2 regions of the Halobacillus sp. SY10 genome follow, and region 2 is predicted to be linked to the other one. Evidence: predicted binding sites of a transcription regulator. Region 2 holds the regulator's gene; the other holds the start of a gene.

Region 1 (6,377 bases), 580 kb from region 2:
CGATGAACAGGTTGATGATACCAGCTACGAACATAAAAGCAATAATAAGTCCGATGCCTGTGAAACCGATGGAATCTAGGAATTCTGCACCGCTGACAGCAATGACTTTTCCAAGATTCGTATGGTTGAAGTAGGCAACGAATTGACCAGCCGTGAAGGCAAGAACAATGTAAATTCCCATGCTTGCCATCGTGTCGGACATTTGATTGGCTACGTCTTTATCATTCTTAATTTCGTTCGTTATCTTCCCGTAAACATAACCAGGGACAAAGAACATGATCAGAATGACAGGCACTAAGCTATGGAAAAATGGAGATGCTAAGAAATCATCAGGGTTACGCAGTGGCCCCCAGGATGGTACGACAAGCAGGGATAGCAGCCCGATGGTCACGATAAACGCGATCAGAGCACCAATCATCCCTTTTTTCTCAAGTGGAGAAAGGTAGTTGACTTCTTCTTTCACGCCACCTTTGTAATCTCCAAGACGCGGCTCGACGATTTTGTCTGTTACGAGTGTACCGACAATCGTAAGGACGAAAACAGATACAATCATGAAGTAATAGTTCATCGTATAAAGAATCGTATCCGCATAGGCAGGATCAATGGTCGCTGCCGCTTGAATGGTCAAGTCACCAAGCAATGGATCCAACGATGTGAGGAGCAAGTTAGCACTGAAACCAGCGGAGACACCCGCGAATGCCGCAGCAAGACCTGCAAGTGGGTGACGCCCAAGACCGGCAAATAGGACCGCTCCAAGTGGTGTCAAAACAACGTAACCGGCATCAGCAGCCATACTGGACATAATACCACCGAACACGAGCGCTGCTGTCATCAGTGAACGCGGTACGGATGTAACAAGTCCACGAAGCATCGCACTGATCAGTCCTGAGCGTTCGGCAATTCCGATACCAAGCATCGTAACAAGAACCGTACCGAGCGGCGCGAAGCCTACGAAGTTTTCTACCATGCTTTCAAACATGTATTGAATGCCGTCACTGGAAAGCAAGTTGACGACTTGTAACGTTTCGCCGGTCGCTGGGTCTTCGACTTCCACATTCATCGTGGAGAAGATCCAGGAAGCGACGACAACCATGAGTGCAAATATTGCGAACAATGTGACAGGGTGAGGCAATTTGTTCCCGACGCGCTCAATCCAGTCGAGAATGCGCATTGTCAACCCTTTCTTTTCTTGTTGTTCCATGATCTTCCTCCTTATTGACCTTTACATTTCTTTTAAATTTACAATGACGCGTTAAAGTATAATGAAAAGTAATTTTTATTTGAAGTCTTTTGGAAAAAGTCCCACTAGAAAAACAATTATGAATAATGTGACGTCCGTAATCTTTGTCGCATAGGAGGAAAATCTATGGCAATCATGCTACAATATAGAAAAGTGAATGATCATTCAGTATGGAGGAAGTGTTATGAAGACATTGAAGGATACCATTACACAATTCACATTGCCTACCCCTTATGCAGTCGGGGATGTGCATGTTTATTTAGTAAAAGGTGAGCGGCTGTCCCTGATCGATGCAGGCGTGAAGACGGAAGAGTGTTGGAAAGCGTTAGTTGAACAGTTAAAGGAAGCGGGATACCAGCCGGAAGATATTGAACAGGTGATTTTGACCCATCACCATCCGGATCATATGGGGCTTGTTGAACGATTACCGAACGTGAATACCATCGCCGGCCACCCGAAATTGAAGCCCTGGCTTGAGCGGGAAGAAGAATACTTCTCTCATTATGAAGAATTTTTCAAAGGCATGTACAAGGAATCTGGAGTGCCTGAGCGCTTTTTCCCATTGTTAAAGGGATTGAGGAAGACATTGAAATGGACGTCGGAAGGAAAGCTTACCCACGAATTGACAGAAGGTGACCGGTTACCGGGTCATGAAGAATGGGTGACAATCGAAACACCCGGCCATGCCCAAAGCCATTTATCTTTTTATAGAGAAGGGGACGGGGCGTTGATTGGTGGAGATCACCTGCTCTCCCATATTTCTTCGAACCCTTTACTTGAGCCGCCTCACACAAAGGGAGAGGTTCGTCCAAGACCTTTGCTTGACTACCGAGATTCTATGGAAAAGTTGTTAAAGTGGGAGATTGGTAACGTCTACCCGGGGCATGGAGACATCTTCGATCGTGCGCACGAACTGATTCAGGAACGGTTAAAAAAGCAGGAACAGCGAGCGGAAAAGGTATTTCGAATGTTTAGCGAGGGGCCATTACGTGCATATGACGTATGCAAGCGTCTCTTTCCGAAACACATCGAGAACCAATTCGGTTTGACGATGTCTGAAACAATCGGACAACTGGACTACTTAGAAAGCGTTGGAAAGCTTAAGGTTTCTTACGTAGACGGAGAGAAATTCTATCAAGCAAATAGGTGATCGAATGAATGAACGAGTAAAAGGAAAAAAAGTACTTATCACAGGAGCCTCGAGTGGAATTGGCGAATTTCTCGCGATCCACGTCGCGCAGGAAGGCGGGACCCCGATCCTTGTGGCGCGGACCGCACACAAATTGGAAATCATTGCAGAAAAGATTGAAGGAGCCTTTGGCGTCAAAAGTCCATGGTACCCTGCGGATTTATCGAATGATGCAGAGTGGAAAGATACGATTGACCGGATTTGTTATGAACATGGATCCATCGACGGGCTGATTAACAATGCAGGAATCGCCGTGTTCGATCCTGTGGCCGAATCGAATTGGCAGGATATCGAGCGTATGCTGTCTGTGAACGTGAAGTCACTGTTTCGCGCCACGCATCAGTTGCTGCCACATTTGGTGCAGCATGGAGAAGGCCATATCATCAACATAGCATCACAGGCAGGCAAAATCGCCACACCGAAATCTGCCGTTTATGCAGCAACTAAGCATGCGGTTATAGGTTTCACGAATGCGTTAAGGATGGAAGTAGAGCCTTTAGGCATCTATGTCACTTCCGTCAATCTCGGACCTGTGAGGACGAATTTCTTTCAACAGGCGGACCCGAGCGGGAAGTATGAGAAGTCGGTCGATAAGATCATGCTTGATCCAAACCGTGTAGCAAGGACGGTCGTCCACCATTTATTTACGAAACAGCGTGAGATCAATATGCCTTCATGGATGGACTCCGGAAGCAAAGTCTACTCTCTCGCACCAGTCGCGATGGAAAAACTCATGCAAAGACAATTCAACAAAAAATGATACCATCCACCTGTCCAGGCCAAAGCCTCTTTCCATTCCGGAAGAGGCTTTTTGTATGGGGTGAATGGAAAAATATGTATGACCAATATGTATGACCTGGTACACCAATATTTGTAAGACCTGGTCGGACAGGAAATGGTAGCAGGAATTGGTACTTGCAAAAGCGAACATATATTCGCATAATGAGGATATACTAGGTAAAGGAGGTGGAGACGACATGGGGCATCCGAGCATTGATTATGGAAGGTATCCGGACAGGGGGATTTTGTGTGTGGATATGAAGAGTTTCTATGCGAGTTGTGCGGCGATTGACCGCGGACTTGATCCGCTCACGGTCCCGCTTGCCGTCGTTGCGGATATGAACCGGAAAGGGAGTGTCGTATTGGCTGCGACTCCGGCGATGAAAAAGAAATACGGCATCCGTACAGGAAGCCGCCTGTTCGAAATCCCTTCCGCGCCGGAAATCGTCATCGTCTCCGCGCAAATGAGGAAGTACTTAGAGGTGTCCACTCAAGTGACGAACCTTTTTCACAAATTCGTCCCGAAAGAAAAGATCCATACGTACAGCGTCGATGAAAGCTTCTTAGAAGTGGGAGATAACAAAGGGAAGTTCGGTGTGCCGGAAGAAACGGCACAAATGATTGTCGATGAATTAAAAGAAACATTCCATCTGGATGCGGCGATCGGCATCGGGCCGAACATGCTGCTTTCCAAACTATGCCTCGATCTTGAGGCAAAAAAGAAAGGTATCGCTCGCTGGACGTATGATGACTTTCAAGAGAAGTTGTGGCCGGTCGCACCCTTGTCGGAAATGTGGGGGATTGGCCCACGGCTTGAACACCGTCTGAATCGCATGGGCATCTGGTCTGTCGGGCAACTGGCGAAATTCCCGCTCGATCGCCTTGAAAAAACCTTCGGCGTGATGGGAAACCAACTGTACTACCATGCGAACGGCATCGACTTGTCCGACCCCGGTGCTCCGATCATTCATGGTCAGGTGAGCTATGGAAAAAGTCAAATTCTCCTTCGTGATTACCAAGATCCGGAAGAGGTGAAGTACGTCATCCTCGAAATGTGTGAAGAAGTGGCCCGACGTGCTCGGAAAAAAGGCCATGCAGGAAGGACGATTTCCCTCGGGATCGGCTACAGTAAAAGCGAAGGGTCGGGTGGATTTCACCGCTCTGTATCCATTGAGCATCCGACGAGCATTACGATGGACATTTACCATGCCTGCCTCACCCTGTTCCACCGCTTTTTTAACGGCGGAGTCGTCCGCCGCATCTCCGTCACCCTCGGAAACATTACGGAAGATGCCAATGTCCAACTCGACTTGTTTGATGACGGCCGCGATAAAAAAAGAGACCTCGGCTATGTGATGGATGAGATTCGTGAGCGCTACGGGCAGGATATGCTTCTTCGCGCAGTATCCTGGACAAATGCAGGGACCGCCCGCCACCGTAGTCGTCTTGTCGGCGGACACTACGCAGAATAAAACAGAACCGTTGCCTCGGAAGCGTGGTTTTTTTACAATAGAAGAAACAGGAGGGATGAACGATGAAACTACGCATCACCGAAGAAGCGAAGCAGCAGCTAGAACAAATCCAGGATCCTGAGCGTCCGCTCATCCGACTTTTTTATGACACAGAAGGATGTGGCTGCGGCGTGAATGGACTGCCAACCATTCGTCTGGAGAAAGAAGAGCGCTCTACCGATCGAAAAGTAGAAAATGATGATTATGCCGTCATTATTGATGATCAGCAGGCGACCTTTTTCAAAAAGGATATGAAGCTCGACTTTATGAGAGGCACGTTCCGCCTTTCCAGCCCGGACGGCATCCTGAATCCGATCATCCCGATCAAAGACGTGAAAGAAGGAGCGACCGTATGAGTAAGAAAAAGACGCAACCCGGATCTCTCGGAGACCAGCTGAATGCTGATGTTTTATCAAAGCTGAAATCCAAAAAGACGGATCTGAAGCAGCAGGCCGTTGAACGTGAAGAACAGGAAAAGCAGCGCCGAATCGAAGAGCGCAAGCGAGCAGAAGCGAACAAAAGCTTTGAGGAACTGCTGAATGAAAGTGAGCTCGACTGGAAATCCTTCAAAAAATAAGCACCCCGCTACAGGGTGCTTATTTTTTATGAGAATTTATTGAGTAAAGTCGTTATGGATTAGAGTTAGGGCGTTGCACCCTCTCGTTAGAGCACTATTGCACTCGTTCGGTCAGTATTCGTTCCCCATCGGGCGTTATTCCTTTTGGTTAGGGATCTATATAATGATATTTTTCGGAAAAATTGAAACATTCGCACCACATTGACCGTATAGAAAGGCAGGAGGGAACAAATTGATCGGTTTTTTCCTAGTATTCTTCATTGGAACCTTAGGGATAGCGCTCGCTGTAACCGGTTGTGTTCTTGCGCTCGTCCGTAACATTCGATCCACAGGTGAAACGGAGCGGATTCGGCGTTTGGAAAAAGAAGTGGAAGCATTAAAGGAGAGTGAAGAGAGTGAGGTGTAAGACATGCGGACGCAGTTGGACATTTGGAAAAGCACTGCTTTCATCGATGAAAGTCACCGGTAAGAAACAATGTCCACATTGCGGAGCGGAACATTATTCTACGAAACGAGCCTATCATCGTTCAGGGATATTAGCGCTTACGGCATTTTTTGTGTTTATGTTTTTAATAGAAACGTTCCAAATGCGGCTGACGTCTGCCTTGTTTTTCGCTGTCTTCCTTTTAGTGATCGTCCTATTTGTCCAACCGTTGGTGATCCACTTAGCTGATGAGGAAGTCTTGCATAAGGAGTGAGGGTTTGTTGAAAGATTTGTTTTTTCTTCTCAAGGGACAAAAAAACAGAGAAGATAAAGTGCTATTCAAAAGAGTTCAGCAAAATCCAGAAGCATAAAAGAATGGGGTTGAAAATATCTGATGAACGAAGGAACCGAAAAATCTATGGTTTTCCGCTCATCCGGGTCATGTTGGAAGAATACGAGGAGAAAGGTCGGTTTCTAACCTTAAAGCAATCATTTCAACGCTGCATACGACAGATCAGTCTCGCAGCCAGAGGTTTAAGAGGGTGATGTCTTGAATTATAAATATAGCAACACGGAATTATGGAGGAAAAAAGCGAGAGGTTCCTTGTTTAACATAATTGTAAGTTTATTACCGGCAGTACTTTCTCTTTATTTGC
Region 2 (6,377 bases):
GTCGGACCATCTTCTCCAACGGCAACAGAGTCATGAGTGAAGACGTAGTTCACAGGTAGGTTTTGCAGAGCGGACAAGCGGACCGCTGGACGCAGGTAGTCACTGAAGACAAAGAATGTACCCGCATATACGTTAAGTCCACCATGAAGACCCATTCCGTTTAAGGCAGCCGCCATGGCAAATTCACGAACTCCGAACCAGATGTTTCGACCTGCGTAGTTGTTACGTGAAAAGTCTTCTTCATCTTTGACGGCCGTTTTATTTGAACCTGCAAGGTCGGCACTACCACCAAAGAAGTTAGGGATAGCTTTTGAAAGAGCGTTGATCGCATCTCCAGAAGCTGCGCGTGTCGCAGGGCTGTCTTCGCCCACCTGATAAGTTGGAAGACTTTGATCCCAGCCTTCAGGAAGCTCTCCGCGAATCGCACGCTCAAACTCTTCCGCAAGCTCTGGATGTGCTTCTTTGTACTGAGCTATTAGGTTGTTCCAGGATTCTTCTTTATCCTGACCATTTTGCTGAACCTTTTCTTTAAAGTCCTGATAGACCTCTTCAGGTACGTGGAATGGCTCGTGATCCCACTTGTAGAACTGTTTAGCTGCCGTTCCTTCCTCTTCTCCTAAAGGAGCACCGTGGGAGGCAGACTTACCAGATTTATTAGGAGATCCATACCCAATAACCGTTTTCACTTCGATCATTGTTGGTTGATCTGTATTCGCTTTTGCTTTCTCAAGTGCCTGAGCAATATCCTCTGTGTTCGTACCATCCTCTACGCGAATCACCTGCCATCCATAGGCTTCATAGCGCTTTTCAACACTCTCGCTGAAGGAACGATCAAGGTCGCCATCAAGAGAAATATCATTGGAATCATAAAGAACGATCAATTTACCTAGACCAAGGTGACCGGCAAGAGAAGCTGATTCCTGGGATACCCCTTCCATCAAGTCCCCGTCACCACAAATGGAATAAGTGTAATGGTCAACGACATTATAACCTTCACGGTTATATTTCGCTGCAAGGTGAGCTTCAGCCATTGCCATTCCGGTCGCCATTGCAATACCTTGTCCAAGGGGACCTGTAGTTGCTTCTACACCGTCTGTGTGACCAAACTCTGGGTGACCAGGGGTTTTGGAATCCCATTGACGGAAGGACTTAAGGTCGTCCATCGTCACGTTATAACCGGATAAGTGGAGCAAGCTGTAAAGAAGCATAGATCCGTGTCCAGCAGATAGGACGAAACGGTCGCGGTCGAACCAGTTCGAGTTTTTCGGATTATGATCCATGAACTGAGTCCATAGCGTATATGCCATCGGTGCTGCACCCATCGGCATCCCCGGGTGTCCGGAGTTTGCTTTTTCTACTGCATCGATTGTTAAAGTTCTAATCGTATTGATTGATGTTTGTTCAAGGCTGTTTGCCATGTTCAACATTCCCCTTTCGTTTCAGGTATATGTACCATGTATTATCCTATAATGAAATTCATTTTGAAACAAGCGTTGTGCGAAATCTTTGCACAACCTCCCACCTAATTTCCCCCTTATTAAGGGTTTTAAACAAAAAAACCGCATTCGAAAATTATCGAACACGGAGATTTAAAAATTAGTTCTTTTTTTCGTTTTCCTGCATTTGACGGAGCTTCTTAGGTGTCACGTCATCCCCATTCGGGTCGATGACGGTAACTCCTTTCAGCTGATTCTTGAAAGATTGACGAGCATTTTTCAAGTATTCCTGACGCAGTTTCTGCTGTTCCGCTTTTTCTTCCTTCGAAAGTTCTTCCTGCTTGGATTTATTCGCTAGTTCATTTATACGATTAATTTTTTCTTTAGATAACATAGATCCTTCTCCTTTACTCATAGTCTGGATCGTAAAAACATGAAAAAGACAAGAAATCCACAGATCCTTGTCCTTAAACTATATATTACCGTGATTCTTCTTCTTTTTCAAGCGATAGGTATTCCTTGTATCTGCGATGAACCGTAGCCTTCGATACATCATATCCAAGGCCTCTTAGTGTCGCAGCGATATCTTTAAACGTCAGCTCATTTTTCCTTAACCGGACCACTTCTTCAATAGGAAATTCGATTCTCTCACGACCTGGCGCCTGGTCCCGATTGGATAAATTGATTGATGGGTCATAGCCGCCCTCAACAGCTTTTCTCATTCCCCGGCGTATTTTCATATTATGTATTTTTCTCTGGTATTCCTCTACGATCCCCACAATCTGTAAAACCATAGAATCCGACTCTGATAACTGCAACTCTCCCTGATTTGATAAAGAATACACCTTAATATTCAACCGATTCAATTGATGAAACAATGCGATTTTCGTATTCCCACGTCCCAATCGAGTCTCATCCTGAATCACCAGAGCTTCCGCACGCCCGGAAGAAAAATATTCCAGCATACGGAAGATCCCGTCCCGCTCAATATCGTAACCACTCGCTTGTTCTTCAATACATTCCACAACTTCAAATTCGTGACTCTCTGCCATTGAAGTCAACTCGGTTCTTTGGCGGTTTAATGATGTCACTTGAGCTTCTTTTTCCGTACTTACCCTGCAGTATAAAATCACCTTCAATTGAATGTTCCTCTCTCTTTCTCTATTAAACAGCTGTGACCATAGAATAATAGAGAATGATAAAACTAACAATAAAAAGAATAATGTAGGTGTAGTCCAGCTTCGATAATTTGTTAAACATACATAACCCCTCCGTTTTCATAGAACGAACGTTCTTAAGAACCTGTGTTCGCGTTTGTTAATTTTATTATATACGAACACAGGTTCTTGTCAATGGTTTTTTTCGAACGCGTGTTTGTATTTTTGAATCATAAGTGGTACAATGTGGTTACTATAATCCTATGTACGAGGTGCTAATCTATGAGTAAACTTTCAAAACGGCAGCAGGAAATACTAGATTTTATTAAAGAACAGGTTTTAATGAAAGGATATCCACCATCCGTAAGGGAGATCGGTCAATCCGTTGGTCTCGCTTCAAGTTCAACAGTACATGGTCACTTATCCAGATTAGAGAAAAAAGGCTATATTAGACGCGATCCGACGAAACCTCGTGCCATTGAAGTAATTGAATTGGAAGAAGATCACAGTATTCCGAGAAGTGAAGCCTCCTACGCTCCAGTAATCGGTAAAGTCACGGCCGGTTCCCCGATTACAGCTGTAGAGAATATCGAAGAATATGTCCCGCTTCCAGATACACTCGCAGGATCGGATGACAACACGTTCGTCCTGATCGTCCAAGGGGAAAGTATGATTGAGGCAGGAATTCTAGACGGCGACATGGTCATCGTCAGACAACAGCAAACCGCTCAGAACGGTGACATCGTCGTGGCGATGACAGAAGATGAAGAAGCAACTGTAAAACGATTCTTCAAGGAAAGAAATCACGTTCGTTTACAGCCTGAAAACGCAACAATGGAACCAATCCTATTACAGGACGTATCCATTTTAGGGAAAGTCGTCGGTCTATACAGAACCGTACATTAATTGAAAGAGGCGAGTTTTGTTAAACTCGCCTCTTTCTTTATTTTTTGTCATGCTCCATAACTTTTCCGGATGGAGGTTAAAGGAAATACAGACAATATATTATTTTTTCTGAACGTTCTCACTTGTTTTCGTTCATAGCAGTAAGCAATTACATATTCATCCTGAATGTCGACCACTCTAACCACCCGTTGAGACAAATCGCCTTTGTGGTTGATATAGATCCATTCCAACTTCATCTTTTCGAGTTTTGAACGTTGGATTAATGCTTCCATTGGTGACACCTCCATAACAGGAACGTTTGTTCTTACTAACATTATATGTAACACATCCCCCAAAGTATACGACCAAAATCTTGGAATTATCTTCACCCCATTCAAATTGTTCCGTGAGGCAAAGAAAAACCCTTGAAGCTATTAGCTTCAAGGGTTTTAAGGTTTAATACGTCTGTAAATATTGTTCGCGTTCCCAGGGATGAACCTGTGTACGGAACATATCCCATTCAATTTCTTTCGCTTCGATGAAATGTTCAAATAGGTGTTCGCCGAGAGCTTCTACCATGATTGGATCTTGATGCAGCTCTTCCAATGCATCATACAAAGTAGCAGGTAGGTCTTTAACTCCGTGTGCTTCACGCTCTTTCTTATCCATCACGTAAATGTTCCGATCGACAGGAGCTGGTGCTTCCAGTTTATTTTCCACACCATCAAGTCCAGCAGCAAGAAGGACTGCCATCGCCATGTATGGGTTCGCTGATGGATCCACACTCCGAACTTCGATTCTTGTGCTCAAACCACGGGATGTTGGAACACGTACGAGCGGACTACGGTTCTGACCGGACCATGCTACATAACATGGAGCCTCATACCCTGGTACAAGACGCTTGTAAGAGTTGACAGTAGGGTTTGTCACGGCTGTGAAGTTCGTTGCATGCTTGATGATGCCTGCTGTAAACTGGTAAGCCACTTCTGACAGTTGTTCCTTCCCTTTCTCATCAAAGAAAGCATTACCCTTTTCGTTGAAAAGAGACATGTTCGCGTGCATACCAGATCCATTCACGCCAAACAACGGCTTAGGCATGAACGTTGCATGCAAGCCATGTTGACGTGCTATCGTTTTGACGACAAGTTTGAATGTTTGAATATCATCACAGTGCTTGACGGCATCCGCATATTTAAAGTCGATTTCGTGCTGACCTGGAGCGACTTCATGGTGAGAGGCTTCAATTTCAAAGCCCATTTCCTCAAGCTCAAGGACGATGTCACGACGGCAGTTTTCACCAAGATCGGTCGGTGCCAAGTCGAAATAGCCGCCTTTATCATTCAATTCCATCGTCGGTTCGCCTTTTTCATCTAATTTGAATAGGAAAAATTCAGGTTCTGTACCAATGTTGAAAGCAGAAAATCCGAGTTTCTCCATTTTTTTGATGTTACGCTTTAAGTTATAGCGTGGGCATCCTTCAAAAGGAGTTTGGTCTGGGTTGTAGATGTCACAGATGAATCGTGCGACCTTCCCTTTTTCTGAAGTCCAAGGGAAAACGACGAAGGTATCCAGGTCTGGAACCAAATACATGTCCGACTCCTCGATACGAACGAATCCTTCAATGGAGGACCCGTCAAACATCATCATGCCATCAATAGCTTTATCCAACTGGCTTAGTGGAATTTCCACGTTTTTGATCGTACCAAGCATATCCGTGAACTGAAGACGGATAAACTTGACGTTTTCCTCATCGATTTTTTTGTAGATTTCTTCTTTTGTTAAACCCATTGAATTTCTCCTCTCAACACAAAATTAATGGAAGAACCTTGACATTTCTCCCTGTCTGATTGCTAATTTACCTTGTCTTCCCGCTGTGAATAGTTCTCGTTGCAGCATACGACGTAGTTCTTTTTCGGTAAGTTCATTATGAACTTCCTTCACTTGATCCTCGTCATATACTTCATTATCTGGCTGATCGTTCAGCTTCAGAACTTTCTTGATTCCGGCCATGTTCACACCTTGATCGATCAAGTCTTTGATTTCAAGCAGCCGATCAACATCATTAAATGAGAACATGCGACGGTTCCCTTCTGAACGGGCCGGCTGAACCAGCTCGTGCTGTTCGTAGTACCGGATCTGCCGTGCAGTAAGGTCTGTCAATGATTGAACAATCCCCATCGGGAATAACGGCATAGAACGACGAATTTCATCACTCATCGATGTGCCACCTCCCCATAAGAATGATACTTTAATTATACGTCACGCAAGGGATATGTCAACATATGTGAGGAATGTTCACACAATTTGGGGCTATTTTTTGAAAGGGTTATCATTCCCTCCGCTTCAAAGTTTAACCATACCCTCTTCGATCAACTGCTCTACCGCTTGTACGACAGCGATCTTTACATGCGCGTAGGTCAATCCACCTTGAACGAATGCCGTATATGGGGGACGAATAGGACCATCGGCCGTCAATTCAAGACTCGCGCCTTGAATGAAAGTACCCGCAGCCATAATAACTTCATCCTCGTATCCAGGCATGGCGCTCGGTTCTGGTTTGAAATGAGAATTTACAGGAGATGCCTGCTGAATGGATTGACAGAACCTGATCATTTGTTCAGCCGTATTGAAATTTACGGATTGAATCAAATCCGTCCGCTTCACATCATAAGCCGGAGATGTGTCGAAGCCCCATTCACTTAAATATTTAGAAGTGAAAATAGCTCCTTTCAAAGCTTCTCCTACAACATGTGGTGCGAGGAAAATCCCTTGATACATCTCTTGCAGGCTGTTTAAACTCGGCCCTGTTTCTTTCCCTAACCCCGGAGCCGTCAGTCGATAGCTGCATTTTTCAATCAGGTGTTCATGTCCCGCAATATAACCCCCGACTCTGGCAATC

Evidence for each region. The regulator LexA, encoded in region 2, represses DNA repair genes until DNA is damaged. The targets are predictions, from matches to a motif close to CGAACATATGTTCG.
Region 1: a site for LexA is predicted at 3,354-3,367, ahead of ACJA3J_RS13665 (DNA polymerase thumb domain-containing protein). Genes of this name have one in related genera too.

The regions. Positions count from the first base shown of each region.
Region 1 is NZ_CP174345.1:2,663,385-2,669,761, reverse strand. It holds gene ACJA3J_RS13680 (AbgT family transporter) at 1-1,201, opposite strand, end outside; gene ACJA3J_RS13675 (MBL fold metallo-hydrolase) at 1,425-2,390, shown strand; gene ACJA3J_RS13670 (SDR family oxidoreductase) at 2,395-3,189, shown strand; gene ACJA3J_RS13665 (DNA polymerase thumb domain-containing protein) at 3,407-4,681, shown strand; gene ACJA3J_RS13660 (iron-sulfur cluster biosynthesis family protein) at 4,744-5,076, shown strand; gene ACJA3J_RS13655 (YqkE family protein) at 5,073-5,297, shown strand; gene ACJA3J_RS13650 (hypothetical protein) at 5,530-5,703, shown strand; gene ACJA3J_RS13645 (TIGR04104 family putative zinc finger protein) at 5,693-5,995, shown strand; gene ACJA3J_RS13640 (hypothetical protein) at 6,272-6,377, shown strand, end outside.
Region 2 is NZ_CP174345.1:2,083,396-2,089,772, reverse strand. It holds gene tkt (transketolase) at 1-1,418, opposite strand, end outside; gene ACJA3J_RS10655 (DUF896 domain-containing protein) at 1,597-1,830, opposite strand; gene ACJA3J_RS10650 (recombinase family protein) at 1,916-2,575, opposite strand; gene lexA (transcriptional repressor LexA) at 2,876-3,499, shown strand; gene ACJA3J_RS10640 (hypothetical protein) at 3,547-3,771, opposite strand; gene glnA (type I glutamate--ammonia ligase) at 3,935-5,266, opposite strand; gene ACJA3J_RS10630 (MerR family transcriptional regulator) at 5,291-5,695, opposite strand; gene ACJA3J_RS10625 (methionine gamma-lyase family protein) at 5,822-6,377, opposite strand, start outside.